Regions from separate parts of the Brochothrix campestris genome, predicted to be linked through region 1. Evidence: a T-box and tRNA genes for the amino acid it is inferred to sense, from the RefSeq annotation. Region 1 holds a T-box; the other holds one or more tRNA genes.
What was found. The T-box of region 1 lies ahead of trpS (tryptophan--tRNA ligase). A T-box ahead of a tRNA ligase gene usually reads a tRNA of that ligase, here a tRNA-Trp.
Positions count from the first base shown of each region.

Region 1 (16,277 bases):
GTATTCTAGGAGTAGGGAGCTATATTCCCGATAATAGTGTCACTAATTTTGATTTAGAAAAAGTAATGGATACCAATGATGAATGGATTCGCACACGGACAGGTATCGAAGCACGATGCATCGCACCTGACGATATAGATACAGTTGATATGGCAATTGCAGCAGCTAAAGAAGCGATTGCTGACTCAGGCTTACAACCGGAAGATATTGATTTTATTATTACAGCGACAGTGACGCAAACACAACGCCACCCGTCAATTTCAAACTATGTGCAACATGCCATTGGTAAGAAAAAAATTCCCGGCATGGATTTAGAAGCGGCTTGTTCAGGATTTATGTTCGGTGTCGTAACAGCGAAACATTTTATCGAAGCAGGGACATATAAAAATGTGCTTGTGATTGGTGCAGATAAATTATCAAAAGCAACCAACTGGGAAGATCGTTCAACTGCTGTTCTTTTTGGTGATGGTGCTGGAGCAGCTGTTCTTGGTCCAGTTAGCGACGATAAAGGTATTTTAAGTTTTGAATTAGGTTCTGATGGTGCCGGTGCGGGCTTCTTATTTGAAGATGACCGTCATTTCATTAGTATGAACGGTAGTGAAGTTTTTAAATTTGCTGTCCGCCAAATGGGAAAATCAGCTGAAGCCGTCCTTGAAAAAGCAGGGATTGCTAAAGAAGAACTGGATTTATTAATTCCACATCAAGCAAACATTCGTATTATGAATGCTGCACGAGAACGTCTAAACTTGCCAGACGAAAAAATGGTGAAAACAATTCACAAATACGGTAACACCTCATCAGCCTCCATTCCAGTCGCTTTATGTGATGCAGTGAAAGCAGGCCGCGTTCATGATGGCGATAACATTGTCCTCGTTGGTTTTGGTGGTGGTTTAACTTGGGGTGCTGTTCTCCTTCGTTGGGGGAAATAGGTGTAATCACCGCAAAAAAATTCACAAATGAAGAAAATACGATATAATAGTATCAAGACAATTAATATAGGCACTTATTTAATTTATTATTTAAAAGGTTATCAGTTAGATGACTTTAAAAGGAGAGAAAGATACGATGACCAAACGAGTAGTAATTACTGGTGTAGGCTCGATTACACCGCTAGGAAATACAGCCGAAGAATCATGGCAAAACGCGTTAGCAGGTAAGAATGGTGTGGCTCTTTTAACACGAATGGACACAACTGACTACGCGGTTAAATTGGGCGCAGAAGTGAAAGACTTTGATGCCTCAGAATTTATCGACCGTAAAGCAGCACGCCACATGGATCGCTTCACACAGTTTGCTGTCGCAGCAGCTAAGATGGCGGTTGCGGATGCAAACGTTACAATCGATGAAACAAACGCTGAAGATATCGGTGTTTGGATTGGTTCAGGGATTGGTGGTATGGAAACATACGAAAAAGAATTTGAAAAATTGATTAAACGTGGACCGAGTCGCGTAAGTCCTTTCTTCGTACCAATGATGATTCCTGATATGGCAACTGGTCAAGTATCGATTCAATTAGGTGCTAAAGGTGTTAACTCAACAACTGTTACAGCATGTGCAACGGGTACCAATTCAATTGGTGATGCCTTCCGTGTTGTACAACGTGGTGATGCAGTCGCAATGATTACTGGTGGTGCAGAAGCGCCAATCACTAAAATGTCGATGGCTGGTTTCACATCGAATAAAGCTTTGTCATTAAATCCTGACATCGATTCGGCTTGTCGTCCGTTTGATAAAAACCGTGACGGTTTTGTTATTGGTGAAGGTGCGGGGATTTTATACATCGAAGAGTTAGAACATGCGAAAGCGCGTGGGGCTAACATTTATGCTGAAATCGTTGGCTATGGTTCAACTGGTGATGCTTATCACATGACAGCACCTGCACCTGATGGCGAAGGCGCTGCGCGAGCAATGAAAAAAGCGTTGGTAGATGCTGACTTGCAACCAGAAGCGGTTGATTATATTAACGCTCACGGTACAAGTACGCCGTATAACGATGAATATGAAACAATGGCGATTAAATCAGTCTTTGGTGATGCTGCTAAATCATTAGCAATTTCATCGACCAAATCGATGACGGGCCATACATTGGGTGCCTCTGGTGGGATTGAAGCAGTCTTTGCTGTTCAAACTATCCGTGATAATCAAATTGCACCAACTATCCATCTTGAAGAAGTGGATGAAAAATGTGATCTTGATTATGTTCCGAACGTGAAACGTGAAGCGGAAGTTAAGACGGTCTTATCAAACTCATTCGGTTTTGGTGGACACAATGCCTGCCTAATCTTCAAACAGTTTGAGGATTAAAAGTGAAATCAACCTGTTAGAAGATAGAACAGCATGTCTAGCTAATCTTATCAGCTCGTAAACAAAGTCACTGTAATAGAATTCGAAATAAAATGAAGTCTATTTGGACTTTGTCTACAACCTGAAGCATATTCATCATGAATATGCTTTTTGTATAGTATTTAATTTGACTTTGATAATGATTATCAATTAAAATGAAATAAGTATGTATCAACTCGAAATAGAAAAGAGGATAACGATGGAACAATCAAATAAGTTAACGATTCGTGATCTTGTCACAATCGGAATTTTTACAGGTATTATCTATATTTTAATGGGGGTTGTCGGGTTCGGTTTAACACTCGTAACGCCAATTCGTGTGTATGTTGAAACAGCAACGATGTCGCTGCTTACGATGCTACCCTTTTTAGTGTTATGTCGACGTGTCGCTAAACCAGGTGTCGTACTCGTGTTTAACCTTGTCTTAAGTGTCTTTTTAATCTTTATGGGCATGTGGTATATGGTGCCGTTTATCATTGTTTCAGCTTTGATAAGTGAAGTTATCATGAAAGTAACGAATGGCTATACAAATAATAAAATCATCGTATTCTCACAAGCCTTGCATTATGTGGCTGTTAATATTTCGATGATGATTCCTTTTACATTCTTTAGAGCGAAATATGTGTCTGAACTCCGATCGACTAAACCCTATGCCAATGAAATGGTTGATTTATACCTCAGTTTTAACGGTCAATTATTAGTAGGAGCCATTACAGTAGCATTTACACTGATCGCCGCTTTTATTAGTATTAAAATGGTGAATAAACACTTCAAATCAGTCAGTCGAAACTAAGGGGCGAGATAACATTGCTTAAAATTCATCCACTTACTCGTATCATCATGTTAGCCATGGCAATTATTATGTCATTTGTTGCAAATGAGCTCTTACCAATAATCATATTCAGCGTGTTTTTATTGTTGTATTTGTTAATACAAGGATTTGGCAAAACCGTTGTTTATTTGGCTGTTATTTTTGGCTTGCTCTATTGTATTAATGCGTGGGGTGAAAAAAGTGATCTGCCTGAGAGTATCTCTGTCTTTTTGATTTTTCCATACTTTGCATTACGGTTGATGCCGATTTACATGGCGGCATTACCGTTATTAAAACAAACGTCTCCAGCCGATTTATTACAATTATTTGAACGCATCCGTTTTTCACGACGCGTCAGCTTGCCAGTTGTCGTCTGCTTACGTTATACGCCCACGTTGCTCAATGAATTTACAACGATTCGTCAGTATGTTAAGCAACGGTTGGTCGGTCGTCCTTTTTGGACGAAATGGGAGTATTTAATGGTGCCGTTTTTATTTCGAAGCATCAAAATCAGCGAGGAATTAGCGATATCAGCCACCTTAAGAGGAATTGAACTCACAAATAAACGAACGAATGCTACAGCGTTAACCTTCCGTTGGTATGACTATCTGTTTTCTATCGGAGCGGTTATTATTGGTGTTTCACTGGAAGTAGGTTTGTAGATGATTGAACTTAAAAACGTGTCATATACATATAAGGATAGTACGATTCCAAGCATAAAAAACATGACGTTAATGATTCCAACAGGTCAAGTTGTTGTTATAACAGGTAAAAGTGGGTCAGGGAAAACAACCTTCACACGCTTGCTGAATAGTTTAATACCTCATTATTATGAGGGGCAGTTTCAAGGTGATGTACTGATTGATCAGCACAATACAAAAGAACAACCATTATGGAAACTACCGCATAGTGTAGGTTCTGTTTTGCAAGATCCACGCAGTCAATTCTTTGGCCTTCATGTCAAAGATGAGGTTGTCTTTGGCGCTGAGAACCATGCCTTACCTGCGACAGAAATTAATGAACGTCTCATTAAAGTCAGTGAAGAAGTTCAAATCAGACACTTGCTGTCAAAGAGCCTCTATGAATTGTCGAGTGGTGAAAAGCAACGCGTGGCCTTAGCCTCTGTTAGAATGATGGCACCTAACGTTTATTTATTCGATGAACCCTCATCAAATTTAGATGAAGAAATGGCAGGGTATTTAAAACGTTTTATTGCTAAACTAAAAAAACAAGGCGCGACGGTGATTGTCAGTGAGCATCGGCTACATTACTTGCTAGATGTGATTGATCGTCTGATAGTGCTCGAAGCGGGTGGAATTGTCGCTGATATATTGCAGGCAGAGGTTGAAGAGTATTTGAAAACAACCGGTGAAGCCCGTGGATTACGTGTGTTTACACCACTCGTTGTCAATGCAGCAGCTCCTGAACGACTCGAAGAAACGCCGATTGTGGCAGTGAACAAGGTGAATTATCGTCTAAAAAAAGCAGCATTCATCTTGAATGTTAATGACTTAGTGGCTTATCCCGGTGAAGTAATTGCGATTGTTGGTAATAATGGTGCGGGGAAAACAACCTTAGCCCGTGCGTTAGCAGGGTTTATCAAACCTCAAAAAGGTAGTATTGTCATCAATGGTAAAAAAATGAGCTCACGCCAACGCTTAGCTAATAGTTGGTTCGTAGCGCAAGATACGGATTATCAATTGTTTGCCGAAACAGTCATGGCTGAATTGCTTCTGGGCAATGAAAAGCAACCTCAAATCATGAAAGAGGCAGAATGCTTGTTAGAACAAATGGGACTTGCGCACTTAAAAGAACGACATCCAATGACATTATCTGGTGGAGAAAAACAACGGCTAGCATTGGCAATCGGTCTGATACGTAAACGAGCTTGTCTTATTTTAGATGAGCCTACAAGTGGATTAGACGGCTATCACATGGCAAAAGTTGCCACACAGTTACGGTCAGATTTATTCAAGCAGAGATGTGTTTTTGTCGTCACTCATGATGAGGCTTTTATTGCCTCTTGCTGTACGCGTGTTATACGCATCGAGGCAGGGAAAATCATCAGTGATAAGAGAACAGAAGTTAACCAAAATATAAAAAAATACATGTAATTTTACGAAAAACGGGTATTGTTCTATATCACCTTTAAGGAGGAATTGATATGGAGCAGACAACAAAACAAGCCATTACCATTCTTTTATGTAGTTGTGCAGGGTGTGTTTTAGGACTTTTACTGTATTATGTACGCTCACAACCGTTTAATTTACTTATAGTCGTGACGAGTCTCTTTATATTAGCTGTTATTTTTGTAATTGGTAATTATGTTATCAAGTTAAAAAAATATCAGTATCGTTAAAAATGATTTAGTAAGAGCCTCACTCTAGCGGGAGAGTGGGGCTCTTGTTTTATAATCAGTAAATCCTCTTTTTTTAGGGGAATAAGTTATGCTACAAGTAGAAAGCGAGGGATTCAAATGACAATCTATGATTATCAGGTAACACAGATGAACGGTGAGGAAGTTTCGCTTGAAACATATAAAGGCAAAGTTGTTTTGATTGTTAATACAGCGAGTAAATGTGGCTTAGTTAATCAACTCACAACGCTTGAATCGTTATCACAAAGATATAAAGAAGAAGGATTAGTTGTATTAGGTTTTCCTTGTGGTCAATTTTTAGGACAAGAGCTCAAAGACAATGAGGCGATTAATGATTTTTGCCAGCTTAATTATGGTGTAACGTTTACGATGCATCAAAAAATTAAAGTTAATGGTAAAGATGCTGATCCATTATATCAGTATTTAGTGGCAGAAACAGGCGGTAAAAAAATCCCGTGGAATTTCACTAAATTTCTAATTAACCGCAAAGGCGATGTCGTTGAACGTTACGATGGAAGGGTTAAACCAGAAACCTTTGAAGATGAGATTATTGCACAATTAAACAGTTAAAGTCAAAAAGAGGCTGCTAAATCATTTGATTTAGCAGCCTTTTTCCTAGCGACGACCAAGTCCCATTGCTTTTTCCATTTTAGCTAAGGTTTTGCTCGCAATTTTATTTGCTTTGGCAGCACCGGCATCTAAAATGTCATCGAGTTCGCTTGAATTAAGCAATTGTTCATAGCGTTCTTGAACAGGTGCAAGTTCATTAACAACAATTTCAGCTAAATCGGTTTTAAAAGCACCGTAGCCTTTGCCGTCGTATTTAGCGACAATATCCGCGATTTTTTCGCCAGTAATTGCAGCGTAAATAGTTAAGAGGTTAGCGACGCCAGGTTTATTTTCTTTGTCATAAGAGATGATACCTGATGAGTCTGTCATCGCACTCTTAATTTTTTTTGTAATTTGGGCAGGTGTATCGGTTAAGAAAATCGTAGCTTTTTTATTTTCATCCGATTTACTCATTTTACGAGTTGGTTCTTGTAAGGACATGATGCGTGCACCCTGTTTCGGCGTTGAAATTTCTGGTACAGTTAAGACATTTTTATATTGTTTATTAAAACGTTCAGCTAAATCACGTGTTAATTCAATGTGTTGTTTTTGATCATCACCGACAGGTACAACGTTTGTGTTATAGAGTAAAATATCGGCAACCATTAATGGTGGATAAGTTAAGAGGGCGGCATTGACACGTGCTTTCCCATCTGATTTATCTTTATACTGTGTCATTCGTTCTAGCTCACCGACACTAACAATACATTGTAACATCCATGCTGCTTGTGCATGGGCTGGAACCTCGGATTGGATGAATAGGATTGATTTATCTGGATCAATGCCGACGGCCAAATAAATCGCCGCTAACCGGCGAACCCGTTCCTTTAGTAATTTTGGATCTTGTTTAACGGTAATCGCATGTTGATCAACGACACAATAGATGCAGTCGTTTTCTGCTTGAAAGGCCGCAAATTGTTTAAAAGCGCCTAAGTAATTGCCTAAAGTTGGTGCGTCACCACTTGGTTGCACTCCTGAAAAGATAACTGTCATAAGAATAACCTCCGAATTTTAGTGAAATAGACAAAATAAAAAACACATCTATCTCCTATTAAATAAAAGGGACGAAAATGTGTTGTATCCGCGGTACCACCCTAAGTGTCATCAAAAAGATAACCACTCGTGCCAGTGAAGGCATCAAATATCGCTGATTAGACGCCTTAAACTACTAATTTCATCTAAGGTGCTCAAAAGTCCATTCAACATAATGATTTGCCTGTTTTCAGCGCCACAGACTCTCTTTAAAGTAATGTTTATGTTTACTCCTCTTTATCATCGCATAAAATATTTAATTTCTTTCTAAATATATAACGTCAAAAACATTCTGTCAACTAACTCCCTTTGAAAAAACAATAAATTCTCATTAAATTCTTAGTTAAGAGCCTGTTTTTTTCATCTGTTTATATTTTTAAGTCTTTATAATAAAACTATAGAGAAATAAATCGATAATAAAGGAGTGGATGGAAAATGGTTACATTATACACATCCCCAAGCTGCACATCATGCCGAAAAGCAAAACATTGGTTAGAAGAACATCATATTGCTTATTCTGAACGCAATTACTTTAATGAGAACATGTCATTAGATGAAATAAAACGAATCTTAAGTCTAACAGAGAACGGTACCGATGAAATTATTTCGACCCGCTCAAAAACTTTCCATAAATTAAATTTAGATTTAGAAAGCTTATCACTACATGAGTTATGTGAATTAATTCAAGCCCATCCAGGTTTGTTACGTCGTCCAATTATCATTGACGAAAAACGTATCCAAGTTGGATACAATGAAGATGAGATTCGTCGCTTTTTACCGCGCGGTGTTCGTACGTTTAAATTACGTGAGGCACAACGTTTAGCAAACGCATTACAAGCGTAACGAAACAAAGATTGAAGCAAACAAAGGAATGAACAGACACCGTGTATGATTACAGTGAAAAGTAATCACACACGGTGTTTTTAAACGTTATGAAACAAATACTTTTCTTTATATGTTAGAATAGGTTAAAATGAAAGATATAAACAGATAGAGGCTATCAAAATAAGCGATAGTGAGAGTAAAGAATACTTCTCGGTTGAGAAGGGAGAGTATAACGATGGAAATTGAACGCATTAATGAAAACACAGTGAAATTTTATATTTCATATGGTGATTTAGAAGAACGCGGCTTTAATCACGAAGATATTTGGTATAACCGTGATAAGAGTGAAGAACTATTTTGGAATATGATGGAAGAATTAGATTATGAAGATCAATTCAATCCAGATGGTCCCTTGTGGATTCAAGTACAGGCGCTGAAAAAAGGACTTGAGGTTGTAGTGACAAAGGCTAATTTAACCAAAGAAGGCATTAATATTGAATTGCCTCTAAACCAAAACGCTAAAGAAGAAGAAGATAAGGCATTAGACGATGTTGAAAAACAAATCGAAGCTATTTTAGATACTCAGACCGACAATGATAATGATGAAAAAGTAGAGTTGGATAGTTTGAATTTCGTGTTAAAAATTAAAGAACTTGAAGACTTAATTTCGTTAGCACATCAGCCAAAAGTGGAGGAGTTAACAGCTAATTTGTATTATTTTGAAGGAAGCTACTTTGCTGAGGTAGAATTCAATTCGAATAAAAATGACATTGATACAATTGATAATATTTTAAGCTTATTGTTAGAGTATGGTGATGAGTCAGAACGTTCACCTTATGTAATGAAAGAATATGGTAAAACAATTGCATCAGAAAAGGCTTTTTCAGTAATAAAAGCGAATTTCAGTAAATAATCATCCTAAAAAAATAGCAGTCTTTCTTTGGCTTTGCCAAAGAAAGACTGCTATTTTTTTAGGATGAAAGAGGAGTTATGTTGAATAAGGATTGGAGGGATATTATGCAACTAGCTCATAACCAAGCGTCACGACTGATACAAATCGATCAAGCAAAAGAGTCGGAAACTTATTATTGCCCGAGCTGTGGCGCACGTTGTGTGATTAAACGTGGCATGAGTAATCGGCCGCATTTTGCGCATCGACAAGGTCAGTCTTGTCAGAGTGGTGAAAGTGAACACCATTTAACGATGAAAAAAACGTTACATGCTTGGATTTCTCAAACAGATGAGGTTCACAGTGAGTTTTATTTTAAAGCGATAAAAAAGCGGGCAGATCTTTATGTCCCAGGAAATAACCATGTGCTTGAATATCAATTGTCGCATACAACCCATGAGGAACTAATTAAACGAACCCTAGCATACCATTCAATTGGATTACGAGTTACTTGGTTAATTGGAGAACTACAGGATAACAATAAAACGGTTGTAATCAGCCGCTTTATTGGTGGGCTGATTTCGTATCATCAGCAGTTGGGGTTTTACCTCATTGCTTATTCACCAACGACACAGCAATTCATCAGTTACGATAGCTTACAACAGCAACACGGTCAGTTTTTTTATGCCAGACAGCGGAGAGTAAAGGTGGCGGAGATAACCTATCGTCAACTATCACGCTGGTTATTTCGACCAAAAGAACAAGTGCATCATCCGCGGAGACAATACAGTGAGTTAAAGCGTCAAATACAAATCAATCGTTTTAATAGTAAAAGTAATCGCTCGTTTCGCTCATATCTCTATCATCGAAAAGAACATCTGCAGTATTTTCCTTATTTTGTCGGGGTCGAATTACCACAGCAGTGGTTCATTCAAACACCTGCCTTTGTCTGGCAGTATCACTTAATCCAGTGCTTTAATCAGCGGAAAAGTTACTCGGAAAGTGAGTTGCACAGATGGTGGTATGAAGTGATTAAACCGAAATCCTTTGTGACGATGACACCCGATAGCTATCAATTAGTAATAATTTATTTGCGCGTATTGCGGCAACTCAACAAACTAACGTATCAAAGTGGTCAGTATCAAATCGTCGCTCCCATTGGTTTTAATCGCATCGAACAGACGAGAGAGTGGTCACTTTTAACACGAGTCGTCCAGAAGGAAAGCACAAGATAGTCAGAATAATCTATTAATAAAAGGTTTTAATGTTGCACAAACGACAGCGATGTTGGATAATAGACACATACTAAGACAAAGGACTGATAAAAATGGCAACAAAAGTGGTTTTACGTACAGAAGTACCGGTTGAAGACACGTGGGATTTAACAACAATTTTTACATCAGATGAAAGCTGGGAAAGCGAATTTAAAGCCGTACAACAATTGACAGACGAGGCAGTGCGTTTCAAAGGAACCCTTGCTGAATCGGCAGACCAACTGTTGTCAGCCTTACAGTTTAGTGATGAACTAGTCGTTAGACTATCAAAAGTTTATGTCTATGCGAGCATGAAGCATGATCAAGATACCGGGAACACCGTCTATCAGGCGTTAAATAGTCGGGCCGAATCATTGGCATCTAAAGCGTCAGCAGCTTTATCATTTATGGAACCCGAACTACTAGCGGTTGCGGATGAAACAATTGCTACCTACGTATACGAATCAGCGCAATTACGTGTGTATGCCCATGAATTAGAAAAAATCACAAATAAGCGTGCGCATACGCTATCAGATAAAGAAGAAGCGTTATTAGCAAAAGCGGGTGAAGTTTTAAATGCCTCACAAAATACATTCGGTATTTTAAATAACGCGGACCTTCGTTTTCCGTCGATTGAAGATGAAAATGGTGAAACGGTTGAAATCACCCATGGCTTATATGGGCCACTGTTAGAAAGTAAAGACCGTCGCGTCCGTCGTGACGCGTTTCAAAACGTTTATCAAACATATAAAGCATTGTTAAATACGTTTGCCTCGACATTAACTGGGCAAATTAAAGAAGATAATTTCCGTGCGGAAGTTAAACAATTTACTGACGCGCGTGAAGCTGCGGTGTTTAGTAATAACATTCCGCAAACGGTTCATCAAACATTGTTGGAAACTGTAGGCAATAACGTTGACTTACTTCACCGTTATGTACGTTTACGCAAACAGGTGCTAGCTGTGGATGAACTCCATGTTTATGATTTATATACACCGTTAGTTGCAGATGTTGACGAATTATCGTTCACTTATGAGGAAGCAAAAGCTGTGACAATTGCGGCGCTCGCACCTCTCGGCGAAGAATATGTCAGTATTTTAAAAGAAGGTTTTGATAAACGCTGGGTTGACGTCGTTGAAAACAAAGGCAAGCGCAGTGGTGCCTACTCGGGTGGCTCATACGGAACGAATCCTTTTATCCTCTTAAACTGGCATGATACGTTAGATAATTTGTATACGCTAGTGCATGAATTTGGTCACAGTGTCCACAGTTATTTAACACGTAACAATCAACCAGCTGTCTACGGAGACTATACTATCTTCTTAGCAGAAATAGCATCAACGACTAATGAAAATTTATTGACGGATTATTTACTGAAAACATATGAAGATGAAAAAATCCAAGCGTATATCATTAATCATTTCTTAGATGGCTTTAAAGGGACTGTTTTCCGTCAAACGCAGTTCGCTGAATTTGAGCATGAGATACATCTTGCTGATCAAGCTGGCAAGGCGTTAACGGCTGAGTTTTTAACGGAATTATACTATGGTATTAATAAAAAGTATTACGGTGATACACTGGTACACGATGAAGAGATTGGTTATGAGTGGGCACGAATTCCTCATTTCTATTACAATTATTATGTGTACCAATATGCCACTGGTTTTTCAGCAGCGTCGGCCTTAGCGCAACATATTTTAACCGAAGGCGAACCAGCCGTGGCCCGCTATTTGACTTTCTTAAAGGCAGGTAACTCTGATTATCCGATTGATGTATTGAAAGCAGCTGGTGTTGATATGACGACAGCTAAACCGATTGAAGATGCCTTAAAGGTATTTGAGACGCGCTTAAGTGAGTTTGAAGAAATTATGGCGAAGAAATAAAAGTGAAATCAGTGCCAACAGCCAAGCGGCTAATACTGACAAATACTGTGGCATCCCTTTTTCTAAGGGATGCTTTTTTTCTTGTGAGATTATCTAACATTTTTTTAAAAATGTCAGAATAATCACTTTTTAAAAAGCTTGTTATATAAGGAAAGAACGATAATAGATTGGATTATTCATTAGAAACGGCCTTTTGTGACGCATTATAACTCGTTTTCAATAAATTAAACTTATGTTACTATCAAGTATAGGTTATTATTTTTGAAAGGGAGGATATGATGAAAAAACTAACAAAGTTAACAATGCTATCATTATTACTACTAATCGTGACAGTAATTGCGATGGGTTGTTCAAATGAGAAAGACTCAGCACAAAAAACATACACAATCGCAACTGATGTGACATTTGCTCCGTTCGAATACAAGGATAAAGGTGAATATGTTGGTATTGATATGGACCTGTTACAGGCGATAGCAAAAGACCAAGATTTCAAAGTTGAAATAAAACCACTCGGATTTAATGCAGCTGTGCAAGCGCTAGAATCAAAACAAGTGGATGGCGTTATTGCAGGTATGAGTATCACACCTGAACGTCAAGCAAAATTCAGTTTCTCTGATCCTTACTTTGACTCAGGAATTGTTATGGCAGTTGCCGATAAAGATAATACAGTCAAAAGTTATCAAGATTTAAAAGGGAAACGCGTTGCCATTAAAACCGGAACAGAAGGGGCAACTTTTGCTGAATCAATTAAAGCTAAATACGGTTTTAAAACAGTAACCTTTGATGACTCTGCTAACATGTATGATGATGTTAAAGCCGGTAATTCAGTGGCAGTCTTTGACGATTATCCCGTATTAGCATACGGCGTTAACGAAGGCAATGGCTTGAAAATTGTTACTCCAAAAGAAAAGGGGAATTCATACGGTTTTGCCTTGAATCAAACAGGTAACGAAGAATTGCTGAAAAAATTCAACAAAGGCTTAGCTAACTTAAAAGCGTCGGGTAAATACGATGAGATTATTAGTACATACTTAGGTGAGACACAGTCATCAGCATCGAAACAAGTGACGCTTGATCGTGATAAAACTTATACAATAGCAACAGATACGACGTTTGCACCGTTCGAATTTGTCAACAAAAAAGGTGAATTCGTTGGGATTGATATGGATCTTGTTAAAGCAATTGCTAAAGACCAAAACTTTATGTACGAAATTAAATCAGTCGGCTTTAATTCGGCTGTACAAGCATTAGAATCCAATCAAGTGGATGCTGTGATTGCAGGAATGAGCATTACGCCAGAACGTAAAGCCAAATTTGCTTTCTCTGATCCGTATTTTGATTCGGGTGTTGTCATGGCGGTAGCAGAAGATGATGATCAGGTGACTTCATATGACGACTTAAAAGGCAAACGAGTAGCGGTTAAAACCGGCACAGAAGGTGCAACCTTCGCCAACTCAATTAAGCAAAAATATGATTTCACACCGGTTGCCTTTGATGACTCAGACAGCATGTACAATGATGTGAAGACCGGCAACTCAGTTGCCGTGTTCGATGATTATCCGGTACTTGCTTACGGTGTTAAAAACGGCAACGGTCTGAAATTAGTGACAGATAAAGAAAAAGGTAATTCATACGGCTTTGCAGTCGGTAAAAATAAAAACGCTGATTTATTAACTGCCTTTAATACAGGCTTAGCGAACATTAAAACGAGTGGCGAGTATCAAAAAATACAAGACACTTACTTGAAAACGGATAAAGCCGAAACAGTGGCTAAAGATAAGACGTTCTTTGGACTGATTAAAGCGAACTATCCGGATTTAATGAAAGGTTTAGGGATGACCATCTTACTGACAGCGATTTCTTTAGCGATTGCTTCAGTCGTCGGTATTCTCTTTGGTTTCATGCGTGTATCGGCCAATCCGTTTGTGCGTTGGATTAGTATTATTTACATTGATATCTTCCGTGGGACACCATTGATTGTTCAAGCATTCTTTATTTACTTTGGTGTACCAACTGCCTTTGACTTCCGTCTCTCAGCCTTCGCTGCAGGTATTATTACCTTAAGCCTTAACGCTGGAGCTTACATGGCTGAAATTGTCCGTGGAGGGATTCAATCAGTTGATAGTGGTCAAATGGAAGCAGCCCGCAGTTTAGGTTTACCTTATAAAACAGCGATGCGCCGTGTCATCATCCCACAAGCAATTCGTGTGATGATTCCATCGTTCGTGAACCAGTTTGTTATGACCTTAAAAGATACATCAATACTCTCAATTATCGGTATTTATGAATTGACTCAAAGTGGTAAAATCATTATCGCTCGTGATTTAGAATCATTAAAAATCTGGTTAATTGTCGGGATTATGTACTTTATCGTCATCATGTGCTTAACGAAAGTATCTGATTTCCTCGAAAGGAGAATGGCAAATGGCAAAGTTAAACGTTAAACAATTAAAAAAATCATACGGTCAACTTGAAGTGTTAAAAGGCATTGACGTTGCAATTGAACAAGGCGAAGTGGTCTGTGTTATCGGGCCCTCTGGTTCAGGGAAAAGTACCTTTTTACGCTGCTTAAATAAACTTGAAGAAATCACAGCAGGTAATGTTATCGTTGATGGCAAGGATTTAACCGATAAAAAAATCAACCTCAATAAGGTGCGAGAACATATCGGTATGGTATTCCAACATTTTAATTTATTCCCTAACTTATCAGTGCTCGAAAACATAACGTTAGCTCCAACTGAGCTGAAAAAAATGTCGAAAGCCGAAGCCAAAGCGAATGGTTTGAAATTATTAGATCGGGTTGGTTTAGCGGATAAGGCGAATGTTTACCCTCAAACCTTATCTGGTGGTCAGAAACAACGTGTCGCGATTGCTCGTGCATTAGCAATGAACCCTGACATTATGCTTTTCGATGAACCGACCTCAGCGCTTGACCCTGAGATGGTTGGTGAAGTGTTACAAGTGATGAAAGATTTAGCCAAAGAAGGTATGACAATGGTCGTTGTCACACATGAGATGGGCTTTGCGAAAGAAGTTGGCGACCGTGTTATTTTCATGGACGGTGGTTATATTGTTGAAGAAGGTCATCCGGATGAGGTCTTTACAAAACCTCAAAATCCACGGACCAGCGACTTTTTAAATAAAGTGTTATAAATTAATTAGGGATTCTAAGGACTTTGTCTCTGAGACTGAAGATAAACGCTGTACTAGGTCGTTACGACTTGCTCGCTCGGGATTACGTACCATCAGTACGCGCACAGTCACTCGCTCGTCGTGCCTACTAGAACGAGAGGATATAACACCGTTTCTTTTCAGTCAAGTCATTTTGTAAACAAAGTCACTGTAATAGTATTACAAAGAAAAGGAAGTCTGTTTAGACTTTGTCTACAAACAGAGACAGTTGATATTAATCAACTGTCTCTTTTTATTTTTTTATATGTCTACTTTAAGTTATAATGATACCGATGAGAGAGGACGTGAAGACATGAAAAGTAAAAAACTAATCATAGTAGGAGCCATCGTTGTGGTGGCTATCGTAGTATTAGTTGTGATGTTAAGCAATCGTACGAGTAAGGAAGAAAAAGTCGCGACGGCCTTTATCGAAGCGATTGAAAGTCAAGATTACGATAAATTGGCACCGTTAATTAGCGTCAAAAAAACGAATGATGAAAAAAATAGCAAAGCGGTTGTCGCGCGTTATAAAAATGTGTTTTCGAGTATTGAAACAACGAAAACACAGGTGAGTGCTATTAAAATGATCCAAAATAAAGCGACAGATACGTATGAATTTAGTTATACAGCTCGTTTTAAAACATTTTTAGGCTGGACGAATAAGATGAAATATAAAGGGACTGTAGTAAAGACAGACGGTGAAGCAAAAGTTGTTTGGGAACCAAGTTTGATTATTCCCTTTATGTCGCCAGGTGATAAGATTGCGGTTAGCGAAGATGAAGCTGTACGAGGTGCAATCACAGATGTTGCAGGCAATAACTTAGCCTATAATAAGCGTCAAAAACAAGCAGGCCTTTATCCGAAACAACTAACTGAAGGTAAGGGGAAAGAAGCAAATTTAACCGCAATTGCGGCCTTATTTAAGTTAGAGAAAAAAACGTTAGAGCAAGAATTAGCTCAAGAATGGGTGAACGATGAAAGCTTCATTCCTTTGAAAATTGTGCCGCTCAGTTTCAAAGTACCCGATGATATTAATGGTGTCACTATGAATGAAGTAACAGCACGCTTTTATCCGTATGGAGCA
Region 1 covers NZ_CP175511.1:635,663-651,939, forward strand. The annotation lists gene ACJYYY_RS03280 (beta-ketoacyl-ACP synthase III) at 1-929, shown strand, start outside; gene fabF (beta-ketoacyl-ACP synthase II) at 1,066-2,304, shown strand; gene ACJYYY_RS03290 (MptD family putative ECF transporter S component) at 2,543-3,136, shown strand; gene ACJYYY_RS03295 (energy-coupling factor transporter transmembrane protein EcfT) at 3,151-3,816, shown strand; gene ACJYYY_RS03300 (ABC transporter ATP-binding protein) at 3,817-5,268, shown strand; gene ACJYYY_RS03305 (FUSC family protein) at 5,319-5,513, shown strand; gene ACJYYY_RS03310 (glutathione peroxidase) at 5,631-6,101, shown strand; gene trpS (tryptophan--tRNA ligase) at 6,147-7,133, opposite strand; T-box leader at 7,198-7,425, opposite strand; gene spxA (transcriptional regulator SpxA) at 7,608-8,015, shown strand; gene mecA (adaptor protein MecA) at 8,233-8,910, shown strand; gene ACJYYY_RS03330 (competence protein CoiA) at 9,015-10,121, shown strand; gene pepF (oligoendopeptidase F) at 10,208-12,022, shown strand; partial or broken gene ACJYYY_RS03340 (transporter substrate-binding domain-containing protein) at 12,364-12,588, shown strand; gene ACJYYY_RS03345 (amino acid ABC transporter substrate-binding protein/permease) at 13,042-14,466, shown strand; gene ACJYYY_RS03350 (amino acid ABC transporter ATP-binding protein) at 14,447-15,175, shown strand; gene ACJYYY_RS03355 (penicillin-binding transpeptidase domain-containing protein) at 15,507-16,277, shown strand, end outside.

Region 2 (16,277 bases), 350 kb from region 1:
TGGTACAAATTCAACTGAGTGTTTTACTAATGTTTTGTCATCAATCTTAGAAATTTCATGACTAAAATAGATTTCTCCAATAGATGGAATAATTGTCTTATTAGTAAATTCCTTATTAGTCGTAACAGACTCTAAAACAAACGTTACCTGAGGACGTCCTACTAACTTCATAGTGCCATGTGTACCTGTTTTAAATTCACTTTCTAATGATATATCTTCTAAGTCAGACTCCCATGAGAACCATTTATTTACATCTTCGTATAGCCCCCAAACTTGCTCAAGTGTTGCATCTGTTTTTAATTCAAAACTAAATTTCATTGTAATAGCCTTCTCTCTTTTTATAGTAAGTACACTTATAGTATAAACACTTATTAAATAGGTGTCAATGATTTATTTTGAATTAATAGATATTAGTGTTGTAAAGTGAATACACATGCATACCTTCATTCACACGACTTACGACACATATGGACATCTTTACCCAAGTAAGTAGAAAAGCATGTCAGACAAGTTAAATGACCTCTTTTAACACAAGCCATAACCCACAATAAGCCACTCATTCCCTAACGAATTGAGTGGCTTATTGTGGGTTAGTTATAAAAATAATTAGTAAGGTAAAATCGAATTAGTTATCCTTACATTTTCAAAGCCATTGCTAGAAAGAAGTGAGTTAACTACTGAATATTCAACGTCACTACCAGTTTGAATAATTACTTCAGAAAGCATTCGTCCCATTAATCCACAAGAAACAAAAGGAACATCATCTACATAAAATTCAGGAGCTACTTGATTGCCATCTGTAATATTTAAAATGATAAACCTTCCCTCTTCTTCTTGGTATAACAGAGGGTTCTTTAACATGACTGCATATAAGAGTAGAGCCTTTAGACAATTATTCATAATTTCTTCCATATCTGGTGGGTCAAACTGCATGTTCCTTGACGATCTTAACCACTGAACTAAAACTACAGATAGCCTTTTCTTTTGTTCTTCTTGATTATATAGAACTTTTAAAGGGAAAACATACGCACTACCTACTGTATAGTCCATTAGATTATCTTTCCCATTTGAAAAATGGGTACCCAACTCTTCCATTAAAACCTTGGTATTCATTTTTAGCGCAACACCTTTTTTATTTCCATAATTGCCCCATAAAGCCTGAGAAGCTTCATTTTCAGAGAAAGACCACAGGTATATATCAAATTTAACGCCTTGAATTATACTTTTGAAATCACTTATTTCACTATCGCTAGCTCCTAATTCTTTAAGTAAGGATTCACTTAATTCGTAAGTATAACTAAATTCTTTTGGGTCATTCATATAAGATTTGCTTTTAATCCAAAACTTTTTTCCTGTAACAATAGAAGCTAAATTATCATAGCTTGTATAATGATATAATTCAGTGTTATCCTCAATTAGAAAGTCTTTAGCAATATTTACAGGATGTGCATATTTTTGAAATTCAGAATTTTCATCATACATTTCTATCAATGCTTGTTCACCATCTTTAGGTAACCTTTCAAGTGCTCTTCTAAGGTCATTAGGCAATATAGAAAAATCAACTAAGTCTTTAAGTCTTTTCTCCAACTCTATCCCTTCCTTCATCACAATTATTCTTCTTAAGATAATTAAAGTATACCATATATATCGGAAACATTTATGGCTCAAATTGGAGACTCTCCTAAAAATAACCAAGACAAAAAGAAGAGCACCAACGTAAGATACACGTTGATACTCTAAGGATACCGGCGACGAGACTTGAACTCGTACGCCCTTGCGGGCACTGGATTTTGAGTCCAGCGCGTCTGCCATTCCGCCACGCCGGCGTATACTTTATAATGAAGGCGGTAACCGGATTTGAACCGGTGGTGAAGGTTTTGCAGACCTCTGCCTTACCACTTGGCTATACCGCCACATAATAAAAGCGAAAGACGGGATTCGAACCCGCGACCCCCACCTTGGCAAGGTGATGTTCTACCACTGAACTACTTTCGCAAAAAAACTGGGGTGGCAGGGATCGAACCTACGCATGATGGAATCAAAATCCATTGCCTTACCGCTTGGCTACACCCCAAGGATATATATAAATTAATAAAGGCGGATGATGGGGATCGAACCCACGCATGCCTGAACCACAATCAGGTGTGTTAACCACTTCACCACAACCGCCATAATAAATATATTTAAACATCAAAAAAATGGCAGGGACAGTAGGAATCGAACCCACATCAAAGGTGTTGGAGACCTCTATTCTACCGTTAAACTATGTCCCTAAAAATGGTGGAGGAGAGTGGATTCGAACCACTGAACCCTAAGGAACGGATTTACAGTCCGTCGCGTTTAGCCACTTCGCTACTCCTCCATATAGATGTTGCAATGGCTCAGGACAGAGTCGAACTGCCGACACACGGAGCTTCAATCCGTTGCTCTACCAACTGAGCTACTGAGCCATAAAACTAACGGTCTGGACGGGACTCGAACCCGCGACCTCCTGCGTGACAGGCAGGCATTCTAACCAGCTGAACTACCAGACCAAAAACTTGTTTGCAATTGCTTGCAATTGCGGGAGCTGGATTTGAACCAACGACCTTCGGGTTATGAGCCCGACGAGCTACCAGACTGCTCCATCCCGCGATAATAATAATAAAAATGGTGGGGGTTGACGGGCTCGAACCGCCGACCCTCTGCTTGTAAGGCAGATGCTCTCCCAGCTGAGCTAAACCCCCAACTTACTAAACTTGCAACTTATCGAAGATAAGTTATGACCCGTACGGGATTCGAACCCGTGATACCGCCGTGAAAGGGCGGTGTCTTAACCGCTTGACCAACGGGCCTTAAGACACAATTTTTAAACAGATTCACTACGGAGAGTAAGGGATTTGAACCCTTGAGACAGTTTACACTGCCTACACGGTTTCCAACCGTGCTCCTTCAGCCACTCGGACAACTCCCCATATTACTCCGCAAGTAGGGCTCGAACCTACGACAACACGATTAACAGTCGTGTGCTCTACCAACTGAGCTATTGCGGATAAATGCTTGGCAACGTCCTACTCTCACAGGGGGAAACCCCCAACTACCATCGGCGCTAAAGAGCTTAACTACTGTGTTCGGGATGGGAACAGGTGTATCCTCTTTGCTATCGTCACCAAACAGATAAATATGTCTGGATAATTATGAAATTATCAATGAAAGTTTGCACTCTCAAAACTGAATACTAATTGATGTTTTTTCGAAAGGTAACAACCCATCGTCATTTTCGCTTTTAAAACTTAATAAGGTTAAGTCCTCGACCTATTAGTATTCGTCCGCTCCGTACATCGCTGCACTTCCACTCCGAACCTATCAACCTGATCGTCTCTCAGGGGTCTTACTCACATAAAGTGATGGGAAATCTCATCTCGAGGGGGGCTTCACGCTTAGATGCTTTCAGCGTTTATCCCTTCCACACATAGCTACCCAGCGATGCTCCTGGCGGAACAACTGGTACACCAGCGGTGTGTCCATCCCGGTCCTCTCGTACTAAGGACAGCTCCTCTCAAATTTCCTGCGCCCGCGACGGATAGGGACCGAACTGTCTCACGACGTTCTGAACCCAGCTCGCGTACCGCTTTAATGGGCGAACAGCCCAACCCTTGGGACCGACTACAGCCCCAGGATGCGATGAGCCGACATCGAGGTGCCAAACCTCCCCGTCGATGTGGACTCTTGGGGGAGATAAGCCTGTTATCCCCGGGGTAGCTTTTATCCGTTGAGCGATGGCCCTTCCATGCGGAACCACCGGATCACTAAGCCCGACTTTCGTCCCTGTTCGACTTGTAGGTCTCACAGTCAAGCTCCCTTGTGCCTTTACACTCTGCGAATGATTTCCAACCATTCTGAGGGAACCTTTGGGCGCCTCCGTTACTCTTTAGGAGGCGACCGCCCCAGTCAAACTGCCCATCTGACACTGTCTCCCACCCCGATAAGGGGTGCGGGTTAGAATGGTCATGTCACAAGGGTAGTATCCCACCAACGCCTCATCCGAAGCTAGCGCTCCGGAGTCCAAGGCTCCTACCTATCCTGTACAAGTGACACAAACATTCAATATCAGATTGCAGTAAAGCTCCACGGGGTCTTTCCGTCCTGTCGCGGGTAACCTGCATCTTCACAGGTACTATAATTTCACCGAGTCTCTTGTTGAGACAGTGCCCAAATCGTTACACCTTTCGTGCGGGTCGGAACTTACCCGACAAGGAATTTCGCTACCTTAGGACCGTTATAGTTACGGCCGCCGTTTACTGGGGCTTCAATTCGCACCTTCGCTTGCGCTAAGCACTCCTCTTAACCTTCCAGCACCGGGCAGGTGTCAGCCCATATACTTCATCTTACGATTTTGCATAGACCTGTGTTTTTGGTAAACAGTCGCTTGGGCCTATTCACTGCGGCTCTCTCAGGCTTTCACCTTAATAGAGCACCCCTTCTCCCGAAGTTACGGGGTCATTTTGCCGAGTTCCTTAACAAGAGTTCTCTCGCTCACCTTAGGATTCTCTCCTCATCTACCTGTGTCGGATTGCGGTACGGGCAGTCATTAACTAACTAGAGGCTTTTCTTGGCAGTGTGGAATCAGAACCTACGGCACTAGGTGCCACCACATCACAACTCAGCTTACGCGGAAAGCGGATTTGCCTACTTTCCTGCCTAATTGCTTGTACATGCATATCCATCAGCATGCGTTCGTATCCTACTGCGTCCCCCCATCGCTCAAACATTAATGACTGGTACAGAAATATCAATCTGTTGTCCATCGCCTACGCCTATCGGCCTCAGCTTAGGTCCCGACTAACCCTGGGCGGACGAGCCTTCCCCAGGAAACCTTAGATATTCGGTGGACGGGATTCTCACCCGTCTTTCGCTACTCATACCGGCATTCTCACTTCTAAACACTCCACCAGTCCTCACGGTCTGACTTCGCTGTCTTTAGAACGCTCTCCTACCACGAACATCATAGATGTTCATCCACAGTTTCGGTAATACGTTTAGCCCCGGTACATTTTCGGCGCGGTGTCACTCGACTAGTGAGCTATTACGCACTCTTTAAATGGTGGCTGCTTCTGAGCCAACATCCTAGTTGTCTAAGCAATACTACATCCTTTTCCACTTAACGTATATTTAGGGACCTTAACTGGTGGTCTGGGCTGTTTCCCTCTCGACAATGGATCTTATCACTCACTGTCTGACTCCCGAGTATAAGTCGATGGCATTCGGAGTTTATCTGAATTCAGTAACCCTAGATGGGCCCCTAGTTCAAACAGTGCTCTACCTCCACGACTCTCTACCTCGAGGCTAGCCCTAAAGCTATTTCGGAGAGAACCAGCTATCTCCAGGTTCGATTGGAATTTCTCCGCTACCCACACCTCATCCCCGCAATTTTCAACTTACGTGGGTTCGGACCTCCAGTAAGTTTTACCTTACCTTCATCCTGGACATGGGTAGATCACCTGGTTTCGGGTCTACGCCTACTAACTAATTCGCCCTATTCAGACTCGCTTTCGCTGCGGCTCCGTCTTCTCGACTTAACCTTGCTAGTAAACGTAACTCGCCGGTTCATTCTACAAAAGGCACGCTATCACCCATTAACGGGCTTTAACTACTTGTAGGCACACGGTTTCAGGAACTATTTCACTCCCCTTCCGGGGTTCTTTTCACCTTTCCCTCACGGTACTGGTACACTATCGGTCACTAGGGAGTATTTAGCCTTACGGGATGGTCCCCGTGGATTCCGACGGAATTTCTCGTGTTCCGCCGTACTCAGGATACATTCTGGAGAGAAGCGCTTTTCGTTTACGGGACTGTTACCCTCTTTGGTTAACCTTTCCAGGTTACTCAACTAAACGCTTCCTTTGTAACTCCGTGTAGAATGTCCTACAACCCCAAAGAGCAAGCTCTTTGGTTTGGGCTGTTTCCGTTTCGCTCGCCGCTACTCAGGAAATCGATTTTTCTTTCTCTTCCTGCAGGTAATAAGATGTTTCAGTTCCCTGCGTCTGCCGTCAAACAACCTATGTATTCAGTTGTAGACACTATGCGATCAAGCATAGTAGGTTTCCCCATTCGGAAATCTCTGGATCAAAGCTTACGTACAGCTCCCCAAAGCATATCGGTGTTAGTCCCGTCCTTCATCGGCTCCTAGTGCCAAGGCATTCACCGTGCGCCCTTTCTAACTTAACCTTCAGATTTGTGTTCGTTGTTAAACAACTACTAACGCCTCTTTACTAATCACCTTACGGCTTTTAGTTCGACATAATGAACATATGTCTGGTTGGTCGTGCGATACGACCTGATGATTATAAATCACCTAAAATGAGTCTCGGTTGTTACTTGGTCTTTCTATTTCATATCAATTAGTATTCAGTTTTCAAAGAACAAAAAAATAATGGTGGAGCCTAGCGGGATCGAACCGCTGACCTCCTGCGTGCAAGGCAGGCGCTCTCCCAGCTGAGCTAAGGCCCCTTTATAAGGGTATTCAATTTAAAATGGTGGGCCTAAATGGACTCGAACCATCGACCTCACGCTTATCAGGCGTGCGCTCTAACCAGCTGAGCTATAGGCCCTTTGGAGAAGATTGACTTCTCAAAACTAAACGAACAAACAGATGTCATACAACAATTAATGTAACTTATCACACCCGAAGGTGTGTTCCTATTCCTTAGAAAGGAGGTGATCCAGCCGCACCTTCCGATACGGCTACCTTGTTACGACTTCACCCCAATTATCTATCCCACCTTAGACGGCTAGCTCCCGAAGGTTACCAAACCGGCTTTGGGTGTTACAAACTCTCGTGGTGTGACGGGCGGTGTGTACAAGGCCCGGGAACGTATTCACCGTAGCATGCTGATCTACGATTACTAGCGATTCCGGCTTCATGCAGGCGAGTTGCAGCCTGCAATCCGAACTGAGAATAATTTTATGGGATTGGCTCCACCTCGCGGCTTCGCGACCCTTTGTATTATCCATTGTAGCACGTGTGTAGCCCAGGTCATAAGGGGCATGATGATTTGACGTCATCCCCACCTTCCTCCGGCTTACACCGGCAGTCACTTTAGAGTGCCCAACTTAATGCTGGCAACTAAAATCAAGGGTTGCGCTCGTTGCGGGACTTAACCCAACATCTCACGACACGAGCTGACGACAACCATGCACCACCTGTCACTTTGTCCCCGAAGGGAAAGTTCTGTCTCCAGAATGGTCAAAGGATGTCAAGACCTGGTAAGGTTCTTCGCGTTGCTTCGAATTAAACCACATGCTCCACCGCTTGTGCGGGCCCCCGTCAATTCCTTTGAGTTTCAACCTTGCGGTCGTACTCCCCAGGCGGAGTGCTTAATGCGTTAACTGCAGCACTAAGGGGCGGAAACCCCCTAACACTTAGCACTCATCGTTTACGGCGTGGACTACCAGGGTATCTAATCCTGTTTGCTCCCCACGCTTTCGCGCCTCAGCGTCAGTAACAGACCAGAGAGCCGCCTTCGCCACTGGTGTTCCTCCAAATATCTACGCATTTCACCGCTACACTTGGAATTCCACTCTCCTCTTCTGTCCTCAAGTCTTCCAGTTTCCAATGACCCTCCCCGGTTGAGCCGGGGGCTTTCACATCAGACTTAAAAGACCGCCTGCGCGCGCTTTACGCCCAATAATTCCGGACAACGCTTGCCACCTACGTATTACCGCGGCTGCTGGCACGTAGTTAGCCGTGGCTTTCTGGTTAGATACCGTCAAGGGGTGAACAGTTACTCTCACCCTTGTTCTTCTCTAACAACAGAGCTTTACGACCCGAAGGCCTTCTTCGCTCACGCGGCGTTGCTCGGTCAGACTTTCGTCCATTGCCGAAGATTCCCTACTGCTGCCTCCCGTAGGAGTTTGGGCCGTGTCTCAGTCCCAATGTGGCCGATCACCCTCTCAGGTCGGCTATGGATCGTCGCCTTGGTAAGCCATTACCTTACCAACTAGCTAATCCAGCGCGGGTCCATCTCACAGTGACAGCCGAAACCGTCTTTCACTTGAACATCTTATGATGTTCAGCACATTCGGTATTAGCATCGATTTCTCGATGTTATCCCCAGCTGTGAGGCAGGTTACCCACGTGTTACTCACCCGTCCGCCACTAACTTCAAAGGAGCAAGCTCCTTATCCGTTCGTTCGACTTGCATGTATTAGGCACGCCGCCAGCGTTCGTCCTGAGCCAGGATCAAACTCTCGTTAAAAAGTAACGGTGTTTAAACCGTCAAATGATCCTTAACTAGTTCGCTAGCTAAAAATTTATTACTTGTTGTCGTTACGAAATTAATTGGTTAAACTCCTAAGAGTTTAAGCATATAACATCTTTTTTGTTCGTTCAGTTTTCAAAGGTCAATCGTTATCGGCTCTCGCTGACAACTTCTTAATATTATCATGTGTTGTGTTTGTTGTCAACATCTTTTTGAAAATGTTTTTTTAATCAAAACGCTTTATATCAGCGCCTCTCACTCAACATGTATTATCATAACAGTTACAAAATGATATGTCAACAATTTTCCTTTTAAAAAAACTGTTTCTTACGAGAAACTTTTTCCACTCTCGAAACCTTATTGTTTTCGTTTGTAAACTGTTTACTTAGTATATATGACAGCACCATCATTTGGCAATAGTTTTTTTCAAAAAAAATAAAGGTGGTAGGCTTTGAAGCGCTACACACCTTTATTAGTACTGCTTTTATTTATCTAAACGTGCTTCTAATTCCGCTTTTTCTGTTTCAAAACCTGGTTTACCCAATAAAGCAAACATGTTTTTCTTGTATGCTTCAACCCCTGGTTGATCGAATGGGTTAACACCTAACAAGTAACCTGAAAGGCCTACCGCTTTTTCGAAGAAGTAAATGAGGTAACCTAATGAAAACTCATCTAATTTAGGGATTTCGACAACAAAGTTGGGCACTTCACCATCAGTATGCGCTAATAACGTTCCTTGGAATGCTTTTTCATTAACATAATCAACTGTTTTACCGGCAAGGAAGTTCAAACCATCAAGATTTTTTTCATCTGATGGAATATCAATATCAAAACGTGGTTCCGCTACTTTGACAACTGTTTCCATTAGAATACGACGACCTTCTTGAACGTATTGACCTAATGAATGTAAATCTGTAGAGTAGTTCGCTGATGATGGATAAATTCCTTTTTGATCCTTACCTTCACTTTCACCGAATAGTTGTTTCCACCATTCGTTAAAGTACTGCAAGCTTGGTTCATAGTTAATTAACATCTCAACTGTTTTACCTTTACTGTATAACACATTGCGCGCAACAGCATATTGATAAGCGATGTTTTCCGAGATGTTCGGGCTACGTAAATCTTCGCTTGCTTGACGAGCACCCGCCATAATAGCGTCTGTATCGATACCTGCCGCTGCAATTGGTAATAGACCGACAGCAGTTAAGACTGAAAAACGTCCACCGATGTCATCTGGTACGACAAACGTTTCGTATCCTTCGTTATCCGCTTCTGTTTTCAAAGCACCTTTAGCTTTATCGGTTGTTGCATAAATACGTGATTTAGCTTCTTCTTTACCATATTTCTCGATCAAAAGACCTTTTAAGATACGGAAAGCTAAGGCAGGTTCTGTCGTTGTTCCTGATTTAGAAATAATGTTAACAGAGAAATCTTTGTCTTTAACAAACTCCACTAAATCATGTAAGTAAGTTGAGCTAATACTGTTACCAGCAAAGAAAACTTGTGGTGCTTTACGAACAGCTTTGCTATCCACGTTATTAAATGAACTCTTGATGAATTCGATTGCTGCACGAGCGCCTAAGTATGAACCACCGATACCGACAACGATTAATACTTCTGAATCGCCTTGAATTTTTTTACTAGCGGCTTGAATACGAGCGTATTCTTCTTTATCATAATTTGTTGGCAAATCGATCCAACCTAACGCGTCGTTTCCGACACCAGTGCCGTTGTGCAAATCATTATGAGCTGCAGTTACAGCACTTTGTAAGTAATCCATTTCATGTTGACCGAAAAATGCCAACGCGTTCGAATAATCAAATTTAATATGAGTCATTTCGAAACCCCCAGTAATTTTTTATTAACACCCTAACTTTATACTAATCAACCTGTTTTTTCAATATAAACATAACGCAATACTTCATTTAATGGACAACTAACGCACCACAATGTTCACAACTGAATCATTCGAAGTCAACAACCAGAGAAAGGAGCTTTCTAATCACTAATTTCACCTGTGCCTTTGAATGTCTCAATCCAAATCGGCATTTGTTTGCGTAACGGGTCAAATCCCGCTTCACCGACTTCGCTATTTTCACTATCTTCCATTGCACGCAATGATAAGCTCATCCGCTTCTTTCCTTCGTCAACGCTTACAATTTTAACTTTAAGCGTTTGTCCGACATGCAAGTAATCATTAATATCTTTCACGAAACCATGGGTCACCTCAGATATATGTATCAAGCCTTGTGTCTCTTCTGAAAGTTTGATAAAAGCACCATATTTTTGAATGCCATCGACGGTCCCTTCGACAATATCACCTATCTTATATTTGACCATACGTACCCTTCTTTCTAACGTTGTCTCTTCAATTATTAATTATAGCATTTTTATTGTCGCTTTATCAGCTCATAACTGTCCATTTTAGCGACTTTATTTCACTTGCGAAAGCTCGTTAACATTTTTATATCCCTTCAAATTGAGGTACAATAACGGTAGTTAAACTAACATACGGAGAGGTGACACGATGACAACTAACTTTAACGAAGTAAACAGACGCCAACAAACGAACTGTCTTAAATGGGATAACGCACCCACCGTCTTTGGCAAGGCGGTTTTACCGATGTGGATTGCTGATATGGATTTCCATCCACCAGCGGGTGTAACACTCGCTTTACAAAAAGTTGTTAACCATAATATTTACGGCTATAATTTCGTACCAGACGTAGCTAATACTGCCATTTGCAATTGGTTGCACCGCAAGTATAATTGGCAGATTGAGCCTGAGATGATTATTTATAATCATAATGTCGTGGCGAGTATTTCAGTAGCGCTTGAAGCCTTAACGCAGCCGGGTGAAAATGTCTTAATGTGCCCTCCTGTCTATAACCCATTTTTCGAAGTCCCTCCACGGATAGGACGTAACGTCGTCTTTGCGCCGTTGCATTATCAAGATCACCGCTATTATTTTGACTTTGATACATTTGAACAGCGTTTAGCTGATCCTTTGACAACTGCTTTCTTATTTTGTTCACCTCATAATCCATCTGGTCGTGTCTGGTCTCAAGCAGAACTGTCACAGATTATTATGTTATGCGCACAATACAATGTCGCAATTATTTCTGATGAAATTCATTCCGATTTAGCCTTTGAATCACACGTACCAATCGCCGCCCTCAACACAACACAGGCGACGATTGTCACCTTAATGGCACCCTCTAAAACATTTAACCTCGCAGGTTTACAAGCGGCCTATTTAATTAGTGATAATGCTCAGTTACGCGAGCGTATCGTAGCAATCCGGGCCGAACGAGCCTATCCTGACCTTAATATCTTCGGCGCTACAGCCTTACAAGCGGCCTATGAAACAGGCGGAGACTGGTTGACAGAATTACTCGTCCAACTCAAAAAAAACATTGATACTGCTCATAAGCAACTCAGTCAATTACCTTTAATAGAAGTAACACCTATCGATGCCTCCTATTTGCTCTGGATTGATTACCGTCAAACCGGTATTAGTGAAAACACCTTAATGAGCGAACTAATCGAGCAAGGTGTCGGCATCACACTCGGATCAGTCTACGGCGAAGAAGGACGCGGCTTCATTCGTATCAACGTTGCAACAACTGAAACCTTAGTCAATGAAGGCATCAATCGTATCGTTGCCGCCTTTACAAACTTAATGACATAAAAAAAGTGTTACCCTCTATCTATTAGAGGGTAACACTTTATTAATAGCTTATTTAAGAATCGTAATTTTGTTAATCACAACATCTTCAACCGGACGATCTTGCACGCCTTTTTTCACATCTGCAATCGCATCAACGATATCCATGCCTTCAACAACTTGACCGAATACAGTATGACGGTAATCCAACCATGGTGTTCCACCGTTTTCTTTATACGCATTGACAACTTCTTCTGGGAAGTCAGCATCTTTCATTTGGCGTGTCATGTTTTTTGGCACTTCACTTGCTTGCACGATGAAGAATTGGCTGCCGTTTGTGTTCGGTCCAGCATTCGCCATCGATAACGCACCACGGAAGTTGAATAAGTTGCGCGAAAATTCATCAGCAAATGATTTGCCCCAAATACTTTCGCCACCCATACCAGTACCGGTTGGATCGCCACCTTGTAACATGAAATCTTTAATAACACGGTGGAAGAATAGACCATTGTAGTAGCCATTTTCAACATGTGTAATAAAGTTTTCAACTGTTTTAGGTGCTTCCTCTGGGAATAACTTGATTTCGATTGTACCCATTGTTGTTTCAAACGCAACAAGACGTTCATTTGCTTGTACTTCTTTGGTTAATTGTGGGAATGACATAATTCAATCTCCTTTATAATTTATTTCACCTTATTTTAACATTGAATCTACTGATAACCAAACTAAAAATTCAAATGCAACTTTGTTTCGCTACAGACTGAATCGAAAGGACGTGTCTCTATGTCTCAACTAAAGAAAAACCTCTATCTTTTAATGGCCGCCAACTTTTTAGTTTCCATCAGCATGACAATGATTATGCCGTTCCTTTCATTGTACATCGCCACTTTTGGCAACTATTCCCAAGATCATATCCAGCGATGGTCAGGTTATATTTTCGGCGTTACCTTTTTAGCAGCCTTTCTCGTTTCACCCTTATGGGGGAAAATCGGTGACCGCCATGGCTTTAAACCAATTCTCATCTTCACCTCAGTCGGAATGGCGCTCTCGCTCTATTTAATGGGAGAGGTCAGCAGCGTATCTCATCTGTTCTTCTTGCGAATTTTCATGGGTATCGTAACTGGTTTTGTCGGTGTTTCCAATGCCTTTATCGCGCGGCAAACACCTAAAAAGGAGTCCGGTCGCGTGTTAGGAACCTTACAGCTCGGCAGTGTGACGGGGATGCTGTTTGGTCCATTGATTGGCGGCTATTTAGCTGATGTCTTTGGTTTCAAACAAACCTTCTACCTTTCAAGTATCGCCTTATTCATCGTAGCGCTCCTTGTTACCTTTGTCTTAAAAGATACTGTTACACACACCACCAATACAACAAAAAACGAAAAAGTACCAAATACGATTGCTTACATCTTACATATTCGTGTTTTAACGATGATGATGATTGCAACCAGTCTCGTCCAAATTGCCAACTTCAGTTTACAGCCACTGCTCTCGCTCTATGTTAAAGAGCTCGTACCGCACACGAACAACATCGCACTGTTATCAGGGCTAGCATTCTCAGCAACCGGCTTTGGGAATTTGATTATGACACGTCGTTGGGGTATTTTAGGTGACCATCACGGATACGAAAAAATTATCGGCTATCTGTTAATTGGCTCCGCCATCGCCATTATTCCAATGGCCTTTATCAATTCGATGACCTTATTTATTTTCTTACGCTTTTTATTCGGGATTGTCATCGGTGGCTTAATCCCATTAACAACGGCATACATTCGGCTCGCCTCACCCATTTCAATCCAAGGCGAGGTGCTTGGTTACAATCAAAGTGCCCGTTTTTTAGGCAACGTCATCGGTCCTGTCATTGGCGGTGAACTCGCAAGTCTCTTTAGTATTTCATTCGTGTTTATCTTTACAGCGTTCATGTTCCTGCTCACCTATTGCTTATTACAGATGAGTATGCGATCTGATCGCAAGCGTAAAATCGAACTGCATTAAGCGCCTCAACCTCCACATTAGCGTCTGTGCGAGGTTGAGTTTTTTTTCATTAAATCGAGCAGATACCTTCTATCATTTGTTATGCTATATTTTTTTAGTTATACTTAAAGTAAGTATCTTATTGTTTACTACCATTTATACGAAAGGAGCGATTCATTTTAGTGAACTTTTTACACATTGCCGTATTATTACCCTTATGCTTAGCTGCCCTTATTCCGTTTATTCATCGCCGCTTACAACAATGGCATCTTGGATGGTTAGTCCTCATCTTCCCATTAGGGTTGTTCTGTTACTTTTTAAGCTTCGTCTCACAGAATCTCACAACTCATCCGCTTGTATACACAATGAAGTGGATTCCCGACTTAGGAATTAACTATGTCTTACGTCTTGATGGACTGAGCCTCCTGTTTGTTTTACTTATTACAGGTATCGGTACCCTCGTCACCCTCTACTCAATCTTTTATTTGAGTAAGAAAAAAGAACAATTGCATTATTTTTATGCCTACCTCGCAATCTTCATGACCGCGATGTTAGGCTTGGTCTTATCAGATAATATGATGGTGCTCTATCTTTTTTGGGAAATGACTTCGATTAGCTCATTCTTGCTGATTGGGTATTGGCATAAGCGGGAGCGTTCGCGCTACGGCGCTAAAAAAGCGCTCTATATTACTGTCTTCGGTGGATTGATGATGCTTGGTGGGATGGCTATTTTATCAAATCTCGCAGGTAGTTTTAGCATTCAAACCGTCATTGCTCGCGCAGCTGCCTTCAGCGATTCGCCGTATTTCATCTTGGCGATGATTTTTATCATGCTTGGGGCCTTTACGAAATCGGCTCAGTTCCCCTTCCATATTTGGCTACCCGACGCGATGGAAGCACCAACACCAATTAGTGCCTACCTTCATTCAGCCACCATGGTTAAAGCCGGACTCTATTTAATTGCTCGCATGACACCGGTCTTTGCTCCCACACATCAATCGTGGTCGGTTACGATTATGATTGTCGGGCTAGTCACCTTATTTTGGGGCGCATTTAACGCCTTAAAGCAGGTCGATTTAAAAGCGATTCTCGCCTATTCAACCATCAGTCAGCTCGGGCTAATTATGTCATTACTCGGGCTTGGCTCTAACGCCTTACGGGAGGCGAACGGTTTTTATGTTGCCGCACTCGCAGCCGCCTTATTGCATCTCTTTAATCATGCAACGTTTAAAGGTGCCTTATTTATGGTCGTTGGTATTATCGATCATGAAACAGGTACGCGTGACATCCGCCGCCTCGGTGGCTTAATGAACGTCATGCCCTTAGCGGCAACGCTTGCCTTTGTTGGAACATTTGCGATGGCCGGCATTCCACCTTTTAACGGCTTTATCAGTAAAGAGATGTTTTTAGAATCGTTCGTGCACCTCTCGTCGATTGACGCACCAACACTGAGTACGTTGTCTTACATCTTCTTATTTGTCGCGTGGATTGCCAGTGTTATTACGTTCGTCTATAGTATGATTTTGTTCTTTAGACCATTTACAGGCAAACAAAAACCATGGCTGCAGCCAAAACGTGCAACACACACACCACTTGGCATGGCCTTTTCACCGCTTGTACTCATCGTCTTAGTAATTGTGAGTGGCTTGTTTCCGAACTTATTTGCCAATCGTTTAATTACACCGGCAATACATAGTGTCAAGACGACACTCAACCCTAGCTACGAGTTACATTTAGCACTCTGGCATGGGTTTACACCCGCGCTGTGGCTCACAATCGCCATCATTGCGGTTGGGACAGTGCTAGCAGTTACTTATTTAAAATGGAAGCCTGCGATTCAAAAGCGCTACCGTCATACCTTTGCTTGGAACGATGTGTATAACCGCGGGAACTATTACTTTGAAAAATTATCGTACCGCTCAATGACGACCGTTATGAACGGTAATTTACGGTTCTACTTAATCATTTTATTTATGACCTTTATTTTAATGACACTTGTCGGTGTTCTAACAACCGACTCGCTTGATTTTTCAATGATAAAACTGACTAAAATCGACGTGCTGGATGTATTAATTTTCATTGCAACCGCGATTGTCTTATTAGCCATTATGTTATCTAAAGCTCGCTTAACCTCGGTCATCCTACTCGGGGCACTCGGTTATTTAATCGCGATTATGTTTATGGTCGCTCGTGCTCCCGACATCGCGTTGACGCAACTTGTGGTTGAAACAATTTCAGTCATTTTATATTTACTGGCGTTTCGTTTCTTACCACAAATTGGTAAGGATGAGGAAAAAATCACCCCGTTTTCTTGGCGGTTATGGATTAGCTTAGGTGTTGGTTTCGTCATGTTCATGGTGGTGTTCTCCTCTTTCAATACGACCTTCTTTGATTCGGTG
Region 2 covers NZ_CP175511.1:289,135-305,411, reverse strand. The annotation lists gene ACJYYY_RS01575 (hypothetical protein) at 1-318, opposite strand, end outside; gene ACJYYY_RS01570 (DUF2971 domain-containing protein) at 607-1,605, opposite strand; tRNA gene ACJYYY_RS01565 (tRNA-Leu) at 1,744-1,826, opposite strand; tRNA gene ACJYYY_RS01560 (tRNA-Cys) at 1,843-1,913, opposite strand; tRNA gene ACJYYY_RS01555 (tRNA-Gly) at 1,924-1,995, opposite strand; tRNA gene ACJYYY_RS01550 (tRNA-Gln) at 2,003-2,074, opposite strand; tRNA gene ACJYYY_RS01545 (tRNA-His) at 2,097-2,169, opposite strand; tRNA gene ACJYYY_RS01540 (tRNA-Trp) at 2,200-2,273, opposite strand; tRNA gene ACJYYY_RS01535 (tRNA-Tyr) at 2,279-2,362, opposite strand; tRNA gene ACJYYY_RS01530 (tRNA-Phe) at 2,378-2,450, opposite strand; tRNA gene ACJYYY_RS01525 (tRNA-Asp) at 2,461-2,534, opposite strand; tRNA gene ACJYYY_RS01520 (tRNA-Met) at 2,561-2,634, opposite strand; tRNA gene ACJYYY_RS01515 (tRNA-Val) at 2,651-2,726, opposite strand; tRNA gene ACJYYY_RS01510 (tRNA-Glu) at 2,763-2,834, opposite strand; tRNA gene ACJYYY_RS01505 (tRNA-Ser) at 2,865-2,953, opposite strand; tRNA gene ACJYYY_RS01500 (tRNA-Asn) at 2,960-3,032, opposite strand; rRNA gene rrf (5S ribosomal RNA) at 3,038-3,153, opposite strand; rRNA gene ACJYYY_RS01490 (23S ribosomal RNA) at 3,278-6,207, opposite strand; tRNA gene ACJYYY_RS01485 (tRNA-Ala) at 6,414-6,489, opposite strand; tRNA gene ACJYYY_RS01480 (tRNA-Ile) at 6,514-6,590, opposite strand; rRNA gene ACJYYY_RS01475 (16S ribosomal RNA) at 6,690-8,237, opposite strand; gene ACJYYY_RS01470 (glucose-6-phosphate isomerase) at 8,725-10,077, opposite strand; gene ACJYYY_RS01465 (CvfD/Ygs/GSP13 family RNA-binding post-transcriptional regulator) at 10,239-10,580, opposite strand; gene ACJYYY_RS01460 (MalY/PatB family protein) at 10,768-11,931, shown strand; gene ACJYYY_RS01455 (peptidylprolyl isomerase) at 11,980-12,570, opposite strand; gene ACJYYY_RS01450 (MFS transporter) at 12,691-13,899, shown strand; gene ACJYYY_RS01445 (Na+/H+ antiporter subunit A) at 14,061-16,277, shown strand, end outside.
Region 2: it encodes a tRNA-Trp, which carries the amino acid that the T-box ahead of trpS (tryptophan--tRNA ligase) is inferred to sense. The anticodon was not compared.